Regions from separate parts of the Erythrobacter sp. JK5 genome, predicted to be linked through region 1. Evidence: predicted binding sites of a transcription regulator. Region 1 holds the regulator's gene; each other region holds the start of a gene.
The links. The regulator LexA, encoded in region 1, represses DNA repair genes until DNA is damaged. The targets are predictions, from matches to a motif close to GTTCCNCNCTTGTTCT.
Positions count from the first base shown of each region.

Region 2: the regulator LexA is predicted to act here: its motif matches at 1,108-1,123, upstream of KDC96_RS03395 (UvrD-helicase domain-containing protein).
Region 3: the regulator LexA is predicted to act here: its motif matches at 1,147-1,162, upstream of recA (recombinase RecA).
Region 4: the regulator LexA is predicted to act here: its motif matches at 2,247-2,262, upstream of KDC96_RS11575 (ribonucleoside-diphosphate reductase subunit alpha).

Region 1 is NZ_CP073577.1:923,859-929,012, reverse strand. Features, by position in the region: gene trpD (anthranilate phosphoribosyltransferase) at 1-35, shown strand, start outside; gene trpC (indole-3-glycerol phosphate synthase TrpC) at 40-828, shown strand; gene moaC (cyclic pyranopterin monophosphate synthase MoaC) at 985-1,461, shown strand; gene KDC96_RS04490 (molybdopterin molybdotransferase MoeA) at 1,467-2,654, shown strand; gene lexA (transcriptional repressor LexA) at 2,879-3,568, shown strand; gene KDC96_RS04480 (ComEC/Rec2 family competence protein) at 3,593-5,154, opposite strand, start outside.
Region 2 is NZ_CP073577.1:702,339-707,492, forward strand. Features, by position in the region: gene KDC96_RS03395 (UvrD-helicase domain-containing protein) at 1-987, opposite strand, end outside; gene KDC96_RS03400 (hypothetical protein) at 1,413-1,793, shown strand; gene rsmD (16S rRNA (guanine(966)-N(2))-methyltransferase RsmD) at 1,830-2,405, opposite strand; gene KDC96_RS03410 (pseudouridine synthase) at 2,402-3,181, opposite strand; gene KDC96_RS03415 (aromatic ring-hydroxylating dioxygenase subunit alpha) at 3,199-4,359, opposite strand; gene KDC96_RS03420 (MFS transporter) at 4,432-5,154, shown strand, end outside.
Region 3 is NZ_CP073577.1:683,866-689,019, forward strand. Features, by position in the region: gene KDC96_RS03325 (DUF4139 domain-containing protein) at 1-1,104, shown strand, start outside; gene recA (recombinase RecA) at 1,272-2,336, shown strand; gene alaS (alanine--tRNA ligase) at 2,559-5,154, shown strand, end outside.
Region 4 is NZ_CP073577.1:2,381,601-2,386,754, reverse strand. Features, by position in the region: gene KDC96_RS11590 (hypothetical protein) at 1-158, shown strand, start outside; gene KDC96_RS11585 (alpha/beta fold hydrolase) at 320-1,234, shown strand; gene KDC96_RS11580 (hypothetical protein) at 1,231-1,833, opposite strand; gene KDC96_RS11575 (ribonucleoside-diphosphate reductase subunit alpha) at 2,311-4,374, shown strand; gene KDC96_RS11570 (PilZ domain-containing protein) at 4,520-4,879, shown strand; gene KDC96_RS11565 (hypothetical protein) at 4,942-5,145, shown strand.

The sequences.
Region 1 (5,154 bases):
AGCTGCTGGGTCGCTGGATCGCGATGGCTGTGTGAACCGGTGAACAAGCTCGAGGAAATATGCGCCGCAAAACGCGAAGTGGTCGCCGCGCGGAAAGCGGCAGTGCCACTCGCCGAACTGGCACAGGCAGCGCGCATCCAGACCGCGCCGCGCGGGTTCGAAAATGCGCTGCGCCGCCGATCCGAATCCGGCTTTGCGCTGATCGCCGAGATCAAGCGCGCGAGCCCGTCCAAGGGTCTGATCCGCGAAGATTTCCGCCCTGCCGATCATGCCCGCGATTACGAAGCAGGCGGCGCGGCGTGTCTTTCGGTGCTGACCGATGCGCCCTACTTTCAGGGTCACGAGGATAATCTGGTCGAAGCGCGCGCAGCGTGTTCGCTCCCGGTCTTGCGCAAGGATTTCATGGTCGATCCGTGGCAATGCCTCGAGGCGCGCGCGATCGGAGCAGATGCGATCCTGATCATCGTAGCCGCACTCGAAGATGGCCTGATGGCAGAGATCGAAGCGGCGGCGCGCGAACACGATATGGACGTACTGGTGGAAGTGCATGACGAGGCGGAGCTCGAACGCGCGGCCAAGCACCTCGCATCACGCCTGATCGGAGTGAACAACCGCGATCTCAAAACCTTTACCACTTCGCTTACCACCACCGAACGGCTGGCACCGCTGGCGCCCGAGGGTGCGCTGCTGGTCGGCGAAAGCGGCATCGCGACACACGCCGATTGCCAACGCCTGGCCAAAGCGGGGGTGCGCACGTTCCTGGTCGGCGAAAGCCTGATGCGCGCGGACGATCTGGCGGCGGCGACGCGCTCCCTCCTCGAAGGGTGAAATCCGCCAGTGTCCTGCTCGTCGGAATCGTGCCAGAAGCTGCGGAATGACCGCCGGATTCCCTCTCGCCATCTTTGACACGCCGTGTCCGCTGGCGTTCGGGATTCCGAACGTCAGGACTGTGTTCCACGCGTTCCATCCGGTAGGGTTTCGACCATGAGCGACCTCACTCATCTTGGCGAAGACGGTGCAGCAAGGATGGTGGATGTCGGCGGGAAACCGCCAAGCGCGCGCGTGGCGATGGCCTCGGGGAGGATTGCGATGTCGGCGCAGGCGCTCGATGCGATCCGCGCGGGCGACGCGCCCAAGGGCGACGTGCTCGGCACCGCCCGTATCGCGGGAATCATGGCCGCCAAGCGCACCGGCGAGCTGATCCCGCTGTGCCATCCGCTGGCGCTCGACGCGGTAACGCTCGATTTCGCGTTCGAAGCCGGCGCGATCCGGGCCACTGCCACCGCATCGCTGACGGGCAAGACCGGGGTCGAGATGGAAGCGATGGTCGCGGTGTCGACCGCGCTGCTGACGATCTACGACATGGCCAAGGCGATCGACAAAGGCATGGTGATCGGCGAGGTCCGCCTGATCGAAAAGCGCGGCGGCAAGTCGGGGCACTGGAAAGCCGCCGACCTGTGAGCGCGATGCTGACGCTCGAAGAGGCGCAGGCGCGACTCCTGGCGCTGGATCCCGCGCAGGAAGCGATCGAGATCGAATGCCAATCGGCGCTGGGTCGATACCTGTCTCGCGACCTCACGGCGCTGCGCACGCAACCGGCAGCCGACCTTTCGGCCATGGATGGCTACGCCGTCTGCGGCGATGGCCCTTGGCAGCGTGTGGGCGAAAGCCGCGCCGGTATGCCTTTCGCCGGATCGCTCGCGCCCGGCCAGTGCACGCGGATTTCGACCGGGGCGCACATGCCCACCGGGTCCGATCGGGTGCTCATTCAGGAAAACGCGAAAGCAGACAGCAACCTGATCGCACTGGCCGAGGGCGAAGATCCACCTCCCCCGGGTCGACACGTGCGCAAGGCCGGGTTCGATTTCGGGCGGGGCGACACCGTGCTGGCAAAGGGAACCCGATTGGGACCGGCACAACTCGCGCTGGCGATAGCTGCCGGGCACGATACGGTGCCGATCGTCAAACCCGCGACGGTTCAGGTGCTCGACAGCGGCGACGAGCTGGCTCGACCCGGGTCGCAATGCGGCGCCGACCAGATCCCGGCGAGCAACGGGACGATGATCGCCGCCATGCTGGCCCCGCATGTGGGATCGGTCCAGCTGCTCGGCCCGGTGCCGGACGATCTCCCTGCCCTTGCGGCGGCGCTGGAGAAAGCGGACCACCCCATCCTCGTGACCTCGGGCGGTGCTTCGGTGGGCGATCACGACCTGATCCAGCGGGCGCTGATCGACTGGGGTGCGGAGCTGGCGTTCTGGAAGGTCGCGATCAAGCCGGGCAAGCCCCTGATGGTGGCGACCCGGCGGCGCGAGTCGGGCATCCAGGTGATTGTCGGGCTGCCGGGCAACCCGGTGTCGAGCTTCGTCACCTGCTTCCTGTTCGTGCTTCCCCTGGTCCGCGCGGTCGCGGGCGTTTCCGATCCGTTGCCCAAAGCGGAGACCCGTATCGCATCCGAGGACCTGCCCGCGGTCGGCTCTCGCCGCGAATTCCTGCGCGCGGTGAGCGACGGTGCGAGGGTGCGCCTCGCCGCGTCGCAGGATTCCTCCGCCCTGCTGGCGCTGGCAGCGGCCAATTGCCTGATCGATCGGCCCGCAGGAGCTCCGGCGGTGAGCGCGGGCGAGCCTGTTCCGGTGTACATGCTCCAGAATGGCTGAATTGCGGGGTTCTGGCGGTGCGAGCCGCTTGACTCGGTCCGAACAGTTGCCTAATTGTTCCGCATTCGTTCACCATATCGGCGAGCGGAACAGTGCCGGTAACGCATCGACGCGCTCCCGCGTTCGCTATGCCTCTTGCGGTACGCCTATTTGATCCTGCGCTGCCCGCAGGTCTCGACGCCTCTGGGCGGCGGGTCTTCCGGGCAGGCCATGGGAGGATATCCATGCTGACAGCCAAGCAGCACGAATTGATCCGGTTCATCCAGCAGCGACTGGAGGAGACCGGCATTTCCCCGAGTTTCGAGGAAATGAAGGAAGCGCTCGACCTCAAGAGCAAATCGGGGGTGCATCGCCTGATCTCCGCGCTCGAGGAACGCGGCTTCATCCGCCGCCTGCCCAACCGGGCGCGCGCGCTCGAGGTAATCCGGCAACCCGAAGACGCGACACCAACACCGCGCGCAACGCGGATCGCGAACGATTCGGTCGCGCGAGGGTCGGCGGTGATGAAGTCCGCCCCGGAACCGGCCAACGACGTGATCGAGATTCCGCTCCATGGACGGATCGCAGCCGGCGCGCCGATCGAGGCACTGGAAGGACAGAGTTCGCTGCCGGTCCCGGCGGCGCTGCTCGGCCCGGGAGAGCATTACGCGCTCGAAGTATCCGGCGACTCGATGATCGAGGCGGGTATTTTCGACGGGGATTTTGCGCTGGTGAAGCGCACCGACACCGCGCGCGATGGCGAAATCGTCGTCGCGCTGGTTCGGGGCGAGGAAGCCACGCTCAAGTATCTGCACAAGGATGGCGGAATGGTGCGGCTCGATCCGGCCAACGCCACGCATTCGCCGCAGGTCTACCCGTCCGGCGAAGTCCAGGTCCAGGGCAAGCTGGCCGGGCTGTTGCGGCGTTATCATTGACGCTGGGGGGCGCGGGGCTGGCGATCAGTCGCCGGTTCCGCGCCACCAGCCATGTTCGCCCTGCCCCGCGGCAACGGTCGCAATCCGCTCGTTTTCGAGGTCGATCGCCAGCCCGCCGGTGCGCTGTAGCAACCGCCGGTCGGCTTTGAGCCATAACGGCTTGCATGAGGCCGGAAGAAACCGGTCGGCGACAACGATGTCCGCGCGCTCGCACGCGGCAGCGAGCGCCCGTTCTTCCACGAGATCGCGATTGCGGGCCAGCAGCAGCTGCCAGTCCCGCCCGCCGCGCGCGATCGTAACGAGGCAGAATTCGGGCGAGCACTCCGCACCCTGCCATCCGGCGATCGGAATCGGATCGCTGGTGACGCCAGCCAGTTCGAGCAGGTTGTCGCGCGCATAGTCCGACCTTGTGTCGCGCAGCGAGAGCAGTTCCTTTCCTCCGCCGGGCCGATCGAGGACGATCCCGACGTGGCGTCCCTCCCGCCCGATCAGGACATCGGGGATCGGTGTAGCGATCAGCATCGCGGTTGCAACTGCCGCAGGCACAAACCCGAGCAGCCTCGCCCGCCCGCTCCACAGCGCCAGCCACAGGCCACCCGTCACGAACAGTGCGATCGTGGCTGTGCCCATCTGCGGCATCAGCTTCACCGCCCCCGGCTGCGCAGAAGTCACATGCGCGATGGCAAGCAGCAGCTCGAGCGAGGCTTCCACCAGCCACCAGGCCGGACCGCCCAGCCCGACCAGGTCGAGCAGCAGTGCCACCGCGATCAGCGGCATCGATATGAAAGTGACCAGCGGGATCGCCACGACATTGGCGAAGGCCCCGTAGACCCCGGCCCGGTGGAAATGAAACAGCACGATCGGCATCAGCGCGATCTCGATCACCAGCCCGGTGAGGAACAGCATCGCGACCCGCCGCCCGCCGCGCGCCCGCCAGCTTTCCTCTCGCGCTGCCAGAAACGACTTCACCGGCGCGCTGGTATGCAACGCCACGATCGCGATCACCGCCGAAAAACTCATCTGAAAGCTCGGCCCGACAACGCTTTCGGGCCACAACAGCAGAACGAACATCGCCGCCACCGCCACCATCCGCAGGGACAATGCATCGCGTCCCAGCGCCAGCGCTATCAGCACCAGCATCGCGGCAACGCAGCTGCGCACCGTCGGCACCTCCGCCCCTGTCAGCAGCGTATAGCCGATTCCGGCCACCGCTCCGACCGCCGCAGCGAGGATCGGCAGGCGCACTCGCAGGGCAATCGCCGGGAACAGGGCCAGCAGTTTCAGCGCCACCAGGTACGCCGCTGCTATCACCGCGCTGACATGCAGGCCGCTGATCGAAAGCAGGTGCGTGAGGCCCGCATCGCGCATCGCGTCTTCATCGGCCTCGGTGATCGAGCCGCGATCGCCGCTGGCAAAGGCGGCGGCGATGGTGCCGGCCGAACCCTCGACCCGCTCGCGGACATGTCCCGAAAGCGCGCGCTGGATCGTGGCAAGACCGCTGGCTTCGGGCGCGGGTTCTACCAGTGACACCTCGCCGATCACGCTGCCGGTCGCGGCAAGCCCCATGAACCACGCCGCGCGCGCGA
Region 2 (5,154 bases), 220 kb from region 1:
GATCGCGACCTGATCGAGCGGGGCGCCTTCGCCTTCTAGCCGTTCGATCTCTTCACCGACCCGGCGCGCTTCCTCGGGCGCGTCCCAGACACCGATTACGCGGACCTTGTCGCCGCCATTGGCTTCGGTCCACAGTGTCTTTTCGTGGCGTTCGCTGTTCGCCCGGATCAGGCCCGACGCCGCGCCGAGGATATGCGGGGTCGAGCGGTAGTTTTGCTCCAGCTTGACGACATGCGCACCGGGGAAATCCTTCTCGAACCGCAGGATGTTTGCAACTTCGGCACCGCGCCACGAATAGATCGACTGGTCGTCGTCCCCCACGACGCAGATGTTCTTGTGCTCCTGCGCGAGCAGGCGCAGCCACAAATACTGGACTGCGTTGGTATCCTGGTACTCGTCGACGAGGATATACTTGAAGCGCTTCTGATAGTCCGCGAGCACATCGTGATGTTTGCGGAAGATGTTGAGCATATGCAGCATCAGATCGCCGAAATCACAGGCGTTCAGCGCCTTCAAGCGCTCCTGATACAACCGGTACATCGCCTGTCCGCGTCCGTTGGCATAGCTTTCGTTGTCCACCGCATCGAGATCGTCGGGATTGAGCCCGCGATTCTTCCAGCGGTCGATCAGCCCGGCGAGCTGGCGCGCGGGCCAGCGTTTCTCGTCGAGATCGCTGTCCGTAATGAGCTGCTTGAGAAGCCGAAGCTGATCGTCGGTGTCGATGATCGTGTAGTTCGATTCGAGCCCGACCAGCTCGGCGTGGCGGCGCAGCATCTTGGCGCAGATCGAGTGGAACGTGCCGAGCCACGGCATGCCTTCGACCGCCTGCCCCAGATGCTCCGCGACCCGCCCGCGCATTTCGCGTGCGGCCTTGTTGGTGAAGGTGACACACAGGATCTGGCTCGGCCATGCACGGCGGGTCGCGACGAGGTGCGCAAGGCGCGATGTCAGCGCGGCGGTCTTGCCCGTGCCCGCGCCGGCCAGCATCAGCACCGGCCCCTCGGTCGTCAGTACCGCCTCGCGCTGGGGCGGGTTCAGGCGCGCCGCATAGGGCGGGGGGCACCGGGATCGTGCGGGGTGGGCAGCGGGTTACTCATGGCAATCTGGTGAACAAGTAGAGAACGAACCATCGTTCGGCAAGTCGTGTCGGCCGAATTCCAGATGCCCGTTCCCCAGCCCTTTCGGCTCATTTTTTTTCGTGCGAATCCAATCTCGACCGGTAGGCGAAGTCGCCTTGACGCGGTTTCGCCACGCATCTCGCCACGACGTGCATCGCGTGGGGCGCGAGGCCCGCCCAAGGCTGGGCGCGGGCCGGACTCGCAGGCATAAGGGTCGCGTGCGGACGGAGGGGATCCATGCCGCCGGACAGGTCGCGTTCGGCCACGCTTGGGACCATTCATACGGAGAATCCCATGCGTAAGACTACAATGTACCTGATCGGAGCTTCCCTCGCCGCATCCGCGGCGCTGGCCCCGACCACCCTTTCCGCCCAGGACGATTTGCCCGGCGAGGAGGTCTCGCTGACCGCCGAGCAGCAGGCGGAATACGACGGCTGGCCGCCCGACATGCAGTCCGCCTACATGACGTGGCCCAATGAAACCAAAGGCTATTACTGGTCGCTGACCCCCGAACGGCAGGGGCTGTTCTGGCGCCTCAGCGATGACGACAAGCTCGCCCTGACGGCGATGACCGGTCCGGAGCGCGACACCGCCTGGCAGAATATCGAAGCACGAGCGAGCGGTGGAAGTGCCGAACCGCCGACCGAGGAACCTGCTGCGCCCGAAGACCAGTAAGCCCGCGCCCTCCGCGCGTTGGTGGTCGCGCGCGGATCAACCGGGTGGAGTGTCCGGATCGGTACGGTCGGGTTCCAAGCGCAACAGCGTGAGCTTGCCTTTGCCGATCCGGCGCTCAACCTCGGTTTCCAGACCCTGCACCGTGACCGTCTCCGTCGCAGCGGTCTCTACCGCGATCCACGTTGCCGGACCGATCCAGCCCAGCCGTAACAAACGGTCGAGCGCAACGGCGCCCGCGCCGGTGCGATAGGGCGGGTCGATCAACAGCACATCGTATGGTTCGCTCGCAGCGCGCAGGTGAAGGACCGAGCCGGCTTCGATTGTGGTCTTCTCGCGCGCGTCGAACGCGGCGATGTTGCTGCGTATCGCATCGAGCGCCGCGCGATCCTGTTCCACGAACAGGCAATGTGCCGCGCCGCGCGACAGGGCTTCGAGGCCGAGCGCGCCCGAACCGGCAAACAGATCTGCAACCCGCAATCCGTCAAAATCGCCGAGGCGGCTGGTCAGCATCGAAAAAAGCGTCTCGCGCGTCCGGTCCGCTGTGGGCCGCGTCGCGTCGCCCTTGGGCGCAACCAGCTTTCGCCCGCGCCATTCGCCCGCGATGATCCTCATTTCTCTCGCTTCTTGAGCGTGCTCAGGAATCGCCCGAGGTCCTGCTTGCGGATCGCCGCTGCCTGGCCACGCGGCAAATCGCCCAGCTGGAAGGGGCCGTAGGCGGTGCGGATCAGGCGGTTCACCTTCAGTCCCAGATATTCGAGCACGCGGCGCACCTCGCGGTTCTTGCCTTCGGTGATGGTCATCTCGATCCAGTTGTTCTTGCCCGAACTGCCATGTTCGAGATTTGCGTCGATCGAACCGTAGCGAATGCCATCGATCTCGACGCCTTCCGCCAGCGCTTCGAGCTGGGCCTGCGACACGTCGCCGAAGGCGCGCGCGCGATAGGTTCGCGGGATCCCCGTAGCGGGAAGCTCCATCTGGCGCTTGAGCCCGCCATCGTTGGTGAGCAGCAACAATCCTTCGGTGTTGAGATCGAGCCTGCCGATCGGCATCAGGCGCGGCGTCCCCTTCGGCAGGGCATTGACCAGCGCCGAATAGATCGTCGCGCGCCCCGCAGGATCGCGCTCGGCGGTGATGAGGCCAGTTGGCTTGTGAAACGCGAACAACTGCGACGATTCGGGTTCAGCGACCGGTTTGCCATCGACGCTCACGCCCTTGAGGCTGGTGAGGAAGGTCGCGGGCGTGGTCACCGGCTTGCCATCGATCGTGATGCGCCCGGCGTCGATCATCCGTTCGATCTCGCGCCGACTGGCGATGCCCGCGCGGGCGAGCAACTTGGCGATGCGATCGCCTTCGGGGCGATCTTCGGATTGGTTGGGGTTGGTCGGCATGGAGCGCGCCTAGGCGCTCAGTTCACCTCCCGCAAGGCGTCCTGCACGATCGCGTCGAACCGCGCGATCCCGCTTTCGAGCGTGCCGAGCGTCAGTTCGCGGATCACGCCCGATTCGAGGCCCTGCTGGCCGAGTTCGGCGGCGCGGAAATCCTCGCTCGCGAACACCCCGCCATCGAGTAGTTGCCAGCTGCGTTCCCAGTGATCGCGCGCCTTGTCGGAGGTCGGCTCTTCGGGGATCAGCATGAAATCCTCGACCAGCGTCAGGTTGTGAGCCTGCGGCATCAGCACCATGACGTTGACGTAATCGGGGCTGGGCACGATCACCGTGCCCGGCAGCAGCTGGTAGGCGAAGGTCACGACCTTGCGCATCTCGGCCATGTCGGTGAGATCGACGCGTTCCATTTCTTCCAGCCGCCCGACTGCCGAGCGCATGTGTGGCCCGATCTCGTCGCCGGCGGTCACCCCGTCCTTGAAAAACGGCCCGATCGTGTTCGCGTGGAGCCGGGTGACATGATAGCTTTCGAGAAAGGCGTCCATGATCAGCTTCCAGTTGCCCGCGACCGTGTGGGTCTTGCGGCGGAAGAGCCAGGCGCTGTCCATCCCGAAGGCGTGGAAATCCTCGCCGAGCCGCTTGGCATCGGCGAAGTCGGCACCCTCTTGTGGGGCGAACCAGATCAGCCCGCCCGCCTCGCAGCTTGGCAGCTCGACAAGACCGTGTTCCGCCTTGTCCATGCCTGGAAAGGTTTCCGGGCGAGGCAGCGCAAGCAGCTTGCCGTCGAGCTTGTACGTCCAGGCGTGGTAGGGGCACACCAGCCGCTTCGCGCATTGCACCTCGCCGCCTTCGACCAGGCGCGTGCCGCGGTGGCGGCAGACATTGAGGAACACATGCGCCTTGCCTTCGGCGTCGCGGGTGATCAGCAGCGGGCGTCCAGTATTATCGTGCGGCACCGCCATGCCGGGCTCGGGCAGCAGCGCGCTTGGCACCAGCACTTGCGGCAACCGGTCGAACAGCGCCGATTTCTCGCGTTCGAAATGCGCGGGGTCGGTATAGCGGCTGGCGGGGACCGTGCCGATCGTATCGCTTGTGCGCGGCTTGCCCTGCCTGATCGCGTCGGCAAGTGCCAGCTGGGCCCGTGTCGGGCGCAGGGCAGGCGTATCTGTTGTGGACGCATTCATCGCGGCGTTCCTATTCCTCTCATCCGCAGCTAGTGTTGCAGACAATTTCCGATCGCGAAAGGACGACGATCAATGGCTGAAGCTGCCGTGGTTCAAAAACCCAGTGCATGGCGCGCGCTGGGCGTCGCGCTCACCAACCGCAAGACCTTTTTCATGCTGGTGTTCGGGTTTGCCAGCGGCCTGCCGTTCGCGTTGTTCCTGGGCACGCTGTTCGCGTGGTTGACCGAGGCCGAGGTCGATCTCGAAACGATGGGAATCTTCTCGCTGATCGGGCTCGCCTATGCATTCCAGTTCCTGTGGTCGCCGTTGATCGACAAGGCCGATCTGCCGCTGCTGCGCAAACTGGGCAAGCGCAAGCAGTGGATCGTGCCGATGCAGATCGCGCTGGGCGTGATCCTCGTGACGATGAGCGTGCTCGAGCCGCGTACCCAGCTCGGCTGGTTCTCGCTGCTCGCCGGGATCGGTGCCTTCGCCAGCGCGACGCAGGACATCGCGATCAACGCCTGGCGCATCGACGTGGCCGACGACAAGGCGACGATCGACATCCTCTCCACGGTCTACCAGATGGGTTACCGCTTCAGCTCGCTGGTCGGCGGCGCGCTGGGCCTGATCATAGCGGCGCGGATCGGCTGGCCTGAAACCTACATGATGATGGGCGCGATCCTGCTGGGAGCGGGCTTCATCGGGTTGTTCGCCCCGAACGCGGAAGGCGATGCGCTCGCGACCAGCGAAGTCGCCGACGAGCAGGTGCTGGCGCTGCGCAAGGCGGGCGAGCTGAACCCGAACATTCGTGGC
Region 3 (5,154 bases), 240 kb from region 1:
GCCAAGCCGGTCTACACGATCGACACGCAGACACCCGAGGGCGGCACCTACGAGATCACGCTGACCTATCTCGCCTGGGGCTTCGACTGGCAAGCGGACTACGTCGCCACGATCCATCCTGCTCAGGAGCGCAGCAAGGGGCGCGGCGACGAATTCACGCTGCAATTGCTGAGCTGGCTGACGCTGCTCAACGACAACGATCAGAGCTTCGACAACGCCAGGCTCCAGATCATCGCCGGCACGCTCAATATCGAAACCGATTTCGAAGGCCTGTCGGATCCGCCCGTGGCGCGACCTCTGCGGCTGACCTGCTACCCGTTCGGCAGCACCGCAGCCGGGTCGCCGATCGCCTATCCGCCGCCGCCTTCTCCTTCGCCCTCCGCTCCGATGGGAGCAGTGGCCGACGAGATGATCACGGTCACTGGCGCCCGGATGCGAGCCGAACTCATGGAATCTGCAGCGCCCGTCAGCGTGGTGACGGCGGAAGAGGAGAATCTCGGCGATCTCAAGCTGTTCCGCGTGCCGGACCGGGTCGACGTTTCGGCCAAAGGAATGAAGCAGGTTGCCTTCCTCAACCAGGACGAGGTGAAGGCCCGATTCCTCTACACCGCCGAATGCGATCCCTACGGTTGGTTCGGGAGCGGGGTCGATCCCCAGCCGGCCGGACTGTTGCTGGCGACAAGAAACGACGAGGAAAAGGGGCTCGGTCTCGCGTTGCCGCAGGGGGCGATGAAACTCTTCGAGCCCAGCACCTTCGGCCCGCAGCTCGCCGCAACCACCGAACTGCGCGATTATGCGCGCGGCCAGGACGTCGAGCTCGAGATCGGTGAAAGCGCGCAGGTCTTCGCGCGCTGTGCGCGGCTGGTGGAAGCGGAATTCGATCCCGATTCGCGCAAGTGGACCAAGATGCAGGCGACGATCACCAACGCCAATCCTCACCCCGTCACCATGCGGCTCAAGCTGGGATGGGCCGGGGACTGGGACGTTCGCTTCCCGCGCGAGAAGGTGTTCGTGAAGGATGGGTACGACGTGGTCGAGGTGCGGATCGCAGCCAATTCCTCGCGCGAATTCAACTGGCGCCTGCGCAATACCGACGCCGACTGAATCAGAGAGTCGACTCCGATCGCGCCCTGCGAAAAAACTTTCGTTCCCCACTTGTTCCATCAGAACAAATCAGATACATGATCTCCGACACGGGGGCGCGAAGGTCCACCGAACAGGGGCGGTTAAAACTCTCTAACCGGCTCTAGGCAAGCGAAGGAGGTCATGCGATGGCTACTAATCTCAAGCTGGTAGAGAAGGAAAAAGACGTGGACCGTCAAAAGGCGCTCGACGCCGCGCTGGCCCAGATCGATCGGGCGTTCGGCAAGGGTTCGGCGATGAAGCTCGGCTCGAAAGAGGCGATGCAGGTCGAATCGATTTCGTCCGGTTCGCTCGGGCTCGATATCGCGCTCGGGATCGGCGGCCTGCCCAAGGGCCGCGTCATCGAGGTCTACGGGCCTGAAAGCTCGGGCAAGACGACGCTGGCGCTGCATGTCATCGCCGAGGCGCAGAAGGCCGGCGGCACAGCCGCCTTCGTCGACGCCGAGCACGCGCTCGATCCGGTCTATGCCAAGAAGCTCGGCGTGGACATCGACGAACTGATCGTCTCGCAGCCCGATACGGGCGAGCAGGCGCTCGAAATTACCGACACGCTGGTCCGCTCGAATGCGATCGACGTGCTGGTGGTCGACTCGGTCGCGGCGCTTGTCCCCCGCGCCGAAATCGAAGGCGAGATGGGCGATGCCCATGTCGGCCTGCAGGCGCGGCTCATGTCCCAATCGCTGCGCAAGCTGACCGGGTCGATCAACCGTTCCAAGTGCATGGTGATCTTCATCAACCAGCTGCGGATGAAGATCGGCGTCATGTACGGCAATCCGGAAACGACCACCGGAGGCAACGCGCTCAAGTTCTACGCATCGGTACGGCTCGACATCCGCCGCACCGGCCAGATCAAGGACCGCGACGAGGTGATCGGCAACTCGACCCGTGTGAAGGTGGTCAAGAACAAGGTCGCCCCGCCATTCAAGCAGGTCGAATTCGATATCATGTACGGCGAAGGTATCTCGAAGATCGGCGAGATTCTCGATCTCGGGGTCAAGGCCGGCCTGGTGGAGAAATCGGGGAGCTGGTTCTCCTATGACAGCATCCGTATCGGTCAGGGCCGCGAGAACGCCAAGACCTACCTCAAGGAAAATCCCGAAGTTTGCGACCGGTTGGAAGCCGCCATACGCGGCCGGACCGACGAGGTTGCCGAGGAGATGATGACGGGCCCGGACGCGGATTCCGACGACTGATCCTCAAGCGGGCAGAGCGGGCATCGATCCCGCGCCCGAAAGACCGGAAGACCGGCGCATGCGAGCCTCCCCCTGGTTCAAGGCATGCGCCGGTTTTTCTATTGGTCCATCCATGCCGGACGAAGAGGGGATGGCGCAGCTATGCATCGCGCCATGCGCGACGCGCCGCCTGCTGCACGCGGTGGCTTGTCGCTCGCGCTCGCATTGCCTAACTGCGCTGCCATGACTTCTACCAACGAACTCCGCCGGTCTTTCCTCGACTATTTCGGGAAGAACGGACACCAGCAGGTGCCGAGCGCGCCGCTGGTGCCCTACAACGATCCCACCCTGATGTTCGTGAATGCGGGAATGGTGCCGTTCAAGAACGTCTTCACCGGGCTGGAGACTCCGCCCGCACCGCGCGCGACGTCTTCGCAGAAATGCGTGCGCGCCGGGGGCAAGCACAACGATCTCGACAATGTCGGATACACCGCGCGCCACCACACCTTTTTCGAGATGCTCGGCAATTTCTCGTTCGGCGACTATTTCAAGGAACAGGCGATCCACCATGCCTGGACCCTGCTGACCGGGGAATGGGGCATCCCGGCCGAGCGCCTGACCGCAACGGTCTACCACACCGATGACGAGGCGTTCGATCTGTGGCGCAAGATTTCGGGCCTGCCCGAGCAGCGCATCATCCGCATTCCCACCAACGACAATTTCTGGTCGATGGGCGATACCGGACCCTGCGGGCCGTGTTCGGAGATCTTCTACGACCATGGCGAGGATATTCCGGGTGGCCCTCCGGGCAGCCCGGACGAGGATGGCGATCGCTTTGTCGAAATCTGGAACCTCGTCTTCATGCAGTTCGATCAGGGCGCCGACGGTGAGCGCCGCGACCTGCCGAAACCGTCGATCGACACGGGCATGGGGCTCGAACGGATTGCTGCGGTGCTGCAGGGCGTCCACGACAATTACGACACCGATACCTTCAAGGCTCTGATCGCGGCATCGGAGCACCTGACCGGGGTCGAGGCGCGCGGCAAACATTCCGCAAGCCACAGGGTGATCGCCGATCACCTGCGCTCGACCAGCTTCCTGATGGCGGACGGCGTCTTGCCGTCCAACGAGGGGCGCGGCTATGTCCTGCGCCGGATCATGCGCCGCGCCATGCGCCACGCGCATCTGCTGGGTGCGGGCGAACCGCTGATGCATCGGCTCGTCGGTAGCCTCGTCACTGAAATGGGGCAGGCTTATCCCGAGCTGGTGCGGGGGCAGGCGCTGATCGAGGAAGTGCTGCTGCGCGAGGAAACGCAATTCCGCCGCACGCTCGACAAGGGTTTGAAGCTGCTTGATGAGGCGACCGGCGACATGGCCGAGGGCGGCGAGCTCGACGGCGAAACGGCGTTCAAGCTCTACGACACCTTCGGCTTTCCCTACGACCTGACCGAAGACGCATTGCGCGCGCGCGGTATCGGGGTCGATCGCGAAGGCTTCGATGCGGCGATGGCGCGCCAGCGGGCGGCCGCCCGCGCGGCGTGGAAGGGTTCGGGCGAAGCGGCATCGGGCGAGATATGGTTCGACATTGCCGAACGCGAAGGCGCGAGCGAGTTCACCGGATATGCCGCAACTTCGGGCGAGGGCAGGGTGGTCGCGATCGTCCGTGATGGCGCGGAGGTCGGTCGCGCCAGCTCCGGCGACGAGGTGGTGATCCTCACCAACCAGACCCCGTTCTACGGCGAAAGCGGCGGTCAGACCGGCGACACGGGCGTGATCCACACGCCGGGCGGGTTTTCGGCCACGGTCACAGACACCAGCAAGCCGCTCGGGCGGCTGCACGCGCACCACGCCAAAGTCGAGGCAGGCGAGATTGCGGTGGGCGAAAACGTCCAGCTCGATGTCGATGCCGAACGCCGCGCCGCAATCCGTGCGAACCACTCGGCCACCCACCTTGTCCATGCCGCACTGCGCAACCGGCTCGGCGAGCACGTGACGCAGAAGGGTTCGCTGGTCGCGGAGGACCGTTTGCGATTCGACTTCTCACAGCCGAAGCCGCTCGCCGCCGAAGACATCGCGGCGATCGAAGCAGAGGTGAACGCCGAGATTCTTGCCAACGAGCCGGTCGCCACCCGGTTGATGAGCCCCGACGACGCGGTCGAGGCCGGTGCGCTCGCGCTGTTCGGCGAGAAGTATGGCGATGAAGTGCGGGTGCTTTCGATGGGCCGCAAGGCCGATGGCGCACGCAACTACTCGGTCGAACTGTGCGGCGGTACGCATGTGAAAGCCACCGGCGATATCGGGTTGTTCCGGATCATTTCCGAAAGCGCGGTCTCTTCGGGCGTGCGGCGGATCGAAGCGCTGACCGGCGAAGCGGCGCGCGCCTGGCTGGTCGAGCGCGAGGAAATGTTGAAGGCCGCCGCCGGCACAATTCGCGCCACGCCAGAGGAAGTGCCCGCGCGACTTGCGGCACTGCTGGAAGAACGCAAGCGGCTTGAAAAGGAGCTCGCTGAAGCGAAGAAAGCGCTGGCGCTGGGCGGAGGCGGGTCGGCCGATGGCGGCTCTGTCGCCGCAGACGAGGAGATCGCCGGTGTCAAGTTCAGCGGGCAGGTGCTCGATGGGCTGAACCCCAAGGAACTGCGCCCGCTGCTCGACGAAGCCAAGCAGCGGCTAGGTTCCGGGGTCGCGGCAATCGTTGCGGTCAACGAGGGCAAAGCCAGCATCGCTGCCGCTGTGACCGATGATCTGATCGGGCAATTCAGCGCGGTCGATCTGGTGCGCGCGGGGGTCGAGGCGCTCGGCGGCAAGGGCGGCGGCGGTCGGCCCGATATGGCTCAAGGCG
Region 4 (5,154 bases), 1.5 Mb from region 1:
TGCCGGTCTACAATCCGGAGAGCGCACAGTTCCTCGCCAACATCATCTTCGCGAGCAACCGCGAGATTCATGACCAGCTTGCCGCCAAGGCCACCAGCGAAATGCGCGAACGGTACGCGCAGGCGGAATCGGAACGTTACATCCTGCTCGGCGGTTAGGAGCCCCTGCCGCCGACCCGGCCCCGGATTGCGACCCCGGGGGTCGACCGCGCCGCACCTGCACTCGTCTCCAGTCCCTTTTGGGCGAGCGTGGGTTGCGGCGCGTTTGCTTGTGCGGCAACGATGGCTGCGGAACCCAACCCGCAGGAGCCATCACGTCCATGCCGCACATCACCGCGCCCACTACCGGTATCGAGCTGTTTTACGAAGAGCACGGCAATCCCGGCGATGATCCGATCCTGCTGGTGATGGGCCTCGGCGCGCAGATGATCCTGTGGCCCGACGAATTCGTCGAAGCGCTGGTCGGCCATGGCCACCGCGTAATCCGTTACGACAATCGCGACATCGGCCTGTCGCAGAAGATGGAAGGTGCCAGGGCGCCGGGGATCGCCTGGCAGGTGATCCGCCAGAAGATCGGCTGGCCTGCGCGCGTGCCCTATACGCTCGCCGACATGGCCGCCGACGGAGCCGGGCTGCTGACCGCGCTGGACATTCCCAGGGCACACGTCGTGGGGGCTTCGATGGGCGGCATGATCGCGCAGCTGATGGCGGTGAACCATCCCGGGCAGCTGCAATCGCTCACCTCGATCATGTCGACCACCGGGCATCCCCGGCTGCCGCAGGCGGACAAGCCCGCGATCGACGCGCTGACCGCGCCCTTGCCTTCGATGGAGGAAGAGGACCTGATTGCGCACGGCATCAACGTGCAGGAGAAAATCGGCAGCCCCGGTTATCCGGCCGATGCCGAACGGCGCCGCGCGCGGGTGCAGGCGTTGGTGCAGCGCAGCGTCTATCCGCCCGGTCTGCCGCGTCAGCTCGCCGCGATCATCGACGATGGCGACCGGCGCGAACGGCTGCGGTCGGTGAGTGTGCCGACGCTGGTGCTCCACGGCGAGGCCGATCCGCTGGTCAAGCTGGAGGGTGGCAAGGACACCGCCGAGCACATCCCCGGTGCCAGGCTGGTGACGATCCCCGGCTGGGGTCACGATCTTCCGGCTGAGCTGATCGACCGGCTGGCGCAGGAGATCGCCGAGCATGCCCGCAGCGCGCGGGCGCGGGAATCGGTGGCCGCCTAGTTCGCCAGAGCCGCGAGCGAGCGGGCGAGATTGCGCCGTGCCTGCGCTTCGAACCGCTCGCGGCCCCACGCGCTGAAATAGAGGCGCGGGCGCGCGGCGAAACCGCGCAGCACCGCCGCGCGCCCCTCGCGAAACGCGGCATCCGGCACATGCGCATATTCGCGGCGGATCTGGTCTTCGTAGATAACGAATCGCTCCGGTGAGGCACCGAGGATCGCCAGATCCATGTCGAGGAAATGCGCGCAGTCCGATTGCGCGGCTCCCGACAGATCGCCGGGCAGGTGATGGCCCTCGGTCGCCTCGATCATCCGCCGCGCGGCGGAGAGGCTTGCGGCGGGAATGGCCGGTGCGGTTTCGACCAGCAGCGCGGCGCTGCGGCGTTCATTGTCCTTGGCGCGCGGATCGTAGATCGCGTCGTGGAACAGGATCGCGTGGAGCACCGCGTCCGGATCGTGCAGCAGGCCCCGGGCATCCGCCATATGAGTGAGCAGCGCCTCGATATGCGACCAGTCGTGATAGTGCCGCTGCGGCTCGGAATGGCGCTGGCGCAGGTCGGCGAGGATCGGCACCGGAACCGATTCGAGCGTTGCAATGGTCACAGCCACCTCCTGTTCCGCGACGGCGCAACAATCATGCCGCCGCCTTGCGAAAAGATTCAGCGATTGATTCACATGATTCAATCACCAAATTTTTCTTCACAGATTCATTTTCGCTCTTGCGCGGTTCGCGACTCTAGCTTTGTCCACGCGTCGCTGCACTGCAACATGGAATTCCGATCCGGGTTTCCGCGATTTTGTGGTTAATCTCCCGTTGACGCGGATTCGTCGCTGATTCATTATCTGGTGGTTCGGTTCGCGGATGAACCCCAAAATCTAGGTGACTCGGCCCACGCTCGACAGGGCGCGGCAGGAAGGGGAGTCGCCGGATTCAGGGGTCGGACGATCCGGATTGTGGACGGATCGCGGGACAGGCTGTGAGGAATCACATGGCTATCCTGTGGACAGGTCGGTATAGAACAGAATTGGAACATCGACACTTGTGTCCTGTCCGATTCGCGGGGACTAGACGGGGCGAGAATGGAATTTAAAGCGAGTGAAAACGTGGCCAGTGAGAACACGGGCAACGAAGTGCTGACCGACGCGGACACCGGCGAAACGCTGGGTCGTGCGCCAACAGGCACGCCGACGCCGAAGAACAAGAAGGCCGTGACAATGGACAATGCCGACAAGGGCAGCGACGAACTGATCGCCGCAAAGGCGGGAGAAGCTCTCGCGGGAGCCATGGCCGAAGCTGCCAGGGCTGCGGTCCTGCCAGACAGCAAGACCGTGAATGCGCGCCGGTTTGAGATCGAGACCGACGAGAGCCGCGACGCCTATCTCACCGAATTCGGCAAGGAAACGCTGACCGATCGTTACCTGTTGCCGAATGAAAGTTATCAGGACCTGTTCGCGCGCGTGGCCGATGCCTATGCCGACGATCAGGAGCACGCGCAGAGGCTCTGCGACTATATCTCGTCGCTGTGGTTCATGCCGGCGACCCCGGTGCTGTCGAACGGCGGCACGGGTCGCGGCCTGCCGATCAGCTGCTACCTCAACTCGGTGTCCGACAGCCTCGACGGGATCGTCGGCACGTGGAACGAAAACGTCTGGCTCGCCTCCAAGGGCGGCGGCATCGGCACCTATTGGGGCAATGTCCGCGGCATCGGCGAGCCAGTGGGCCTCAACGGCAAGACCAGCGGCATCATTCCGTTCGTGCGGGTGATGGACAGCCTGACGCTGGCGATTTCGCAAGGGTCGCTCCGCCGCGGTTCGGCCGCGTGCTACCTCGACGTCTCGCACCCCGAGATCGAGGAGTTCCTCGAAATCCGTAAGCCTTCGGGCGACTTTAACCGCAAGGCATTGAACCTTCACCACGGCGTGCTGCTGACCGACGAATTCATGGAAGCCGTGCGCGACGGGGCCGAGTTCGAATTGAAATCGCCCAAGACCGGCGAAGTGCGTGGGCGTGTCGATGCCCGCTCGCTGTTCCAGAAGCTGGTCGAAACCCGTCTCGCCACGGGCGAGCCCTACATCGTCTTCGCCGACACGGTGAACCGCATGATGCCCAAGCATCACCGTGATCTCGGCCTCAAGGTTTCGACTTCGAACCTGTGTTCGGAAATCACCCTGCCGACCGGCGTCGACCATCTCGGCAATGATCGCACCGCGGTGTGTTGCCTGTCTTCGCTCAACCTCGAGAAGTGGGACGAGTGGTCGGGCGACAAGCAGTTCATCGAGGACGTGATGCGCTTCCTCGACAACGTGCTGCAGGATTACATCGACCGCGCGCCCGACGAGATGGCCCGCGCGAAATACTCCGCCGAGCGCGAACGTTCGGTCGGCCTAGGCGTGATGGGCTTCCACTCCTTCCTGCAGTCGAAGGGTCTGGGCTTCGAAAGCGCGATGGCCAAGGCGCTGAACCTGAAAATGTTCAAGCATATCCAGGCCAAGGCATCCGAAGCTTCGATGCTGCTCGCGCAGGAGCGCGGACCGTGCCCCGACGCGGCCGAAATGGGCGCGATGGAACGCTTCAGCTGCAAGATGGCAATCGCACCGACTGCGTCGATCAGCATCATCTGCGGCGGCACCAGCGCCTGCATCGAGCCGATCCCGGCCAATATCTACACCCACAAGACGCTGTCGGGCAGCTTCGTGGTCAAGAACCCGTATCTCGAAAAGCTGCTGCAGGAAAAATCGAAGGATTCGACCAACGTCTGGAATTCGATCCTCGAACGCGGCGGATCGGTCCAGCATCTCGACTTCCTCTCGCCCGAGGAAAAGGGCGCGTTCAAGACCAGCTTCGAGATCGACCAGCGCTGGCTGCTCGAATTCGCTGCCGACCGTGCGCCCTACATTGATCAGGCGCAGTCGCTGAACCTGTTCATCCCGGCTGACGTCGACAAGTGGGACCTGATGATGCTGCACTTCCAGGCATGGGAGAAGGGCATCAAGTCGCTCTACTACCTCCGCTCGAAATCGGTGCAGCGCGCCGGGTTCGCCGGCGGGGTCGAGGCCGACAACACCAAGGATGCAGCCAAGTTCGAACTCGCCGCCGGAGCGGGGGAGCAGACCGATTACGAGGAATGCCTGAGCTGTCAGTGAGGCAATCGGTCTGGTCGCTCTTTTGACAGTGCTGATGATTCAATTGCACTGAACATACCCCCGCAAGCATCGGCCTTGCGGGGTTTTTCCTGCCCGTTTATATATTTACCCGCGCTAAACCGTTTGCCCCTATACAACCGCGACCATGCGCACGCGGAAATCTCCCCGCAAACCGATCAACGTGCCGGGCCGGTATTTCACCGGACTCGGCTCGCCGGTCGATGTCACCTTGTCCGACCTGTCCGAGGGCGGTTGCCGCTTCGTTGCCGGGGCGCACACCCTCACGGTCGGCGCGCCGCTGCAGATCTACGTCGCGGATTCGGGTCCGCATCGCGCCGCCGTGCGCTGGATCGAGGGCGAGGAGGTCGGAGTCACCTTCGCCGCGCCGATCGCGATCGGGCAGTTCGACACGGTGAAGACGGCGCACGGTCCCGAACTGCCCGACCAGCCGGCACCGCGCGCACTCGCCCCGATGCCGACCGGGCTGCCGCAGCGGTTCTGCTGATCCGCGCTTGACGCGGCTCGCCGCGACGCGCCACGCTCCCCGACACGACGGGGGCACACGCCATGACTTACGGTACATTCATCCCGCTGCTGTTCGGCCTGATGGCGCTCGCCGATTTTCCGGTGATCGTGTGGCTGCGCAACACCAACCGCATCGCGCCCGGGCCGGCGGCGCTGCTGATGCTGTGCGCGCTCTCGCTCCCGCTGATAGTCTATGTCATACTGAATGTCGCCGTGCCCGATATCGGGGCGCGCATCCTGTATTAGCTCGAAGGG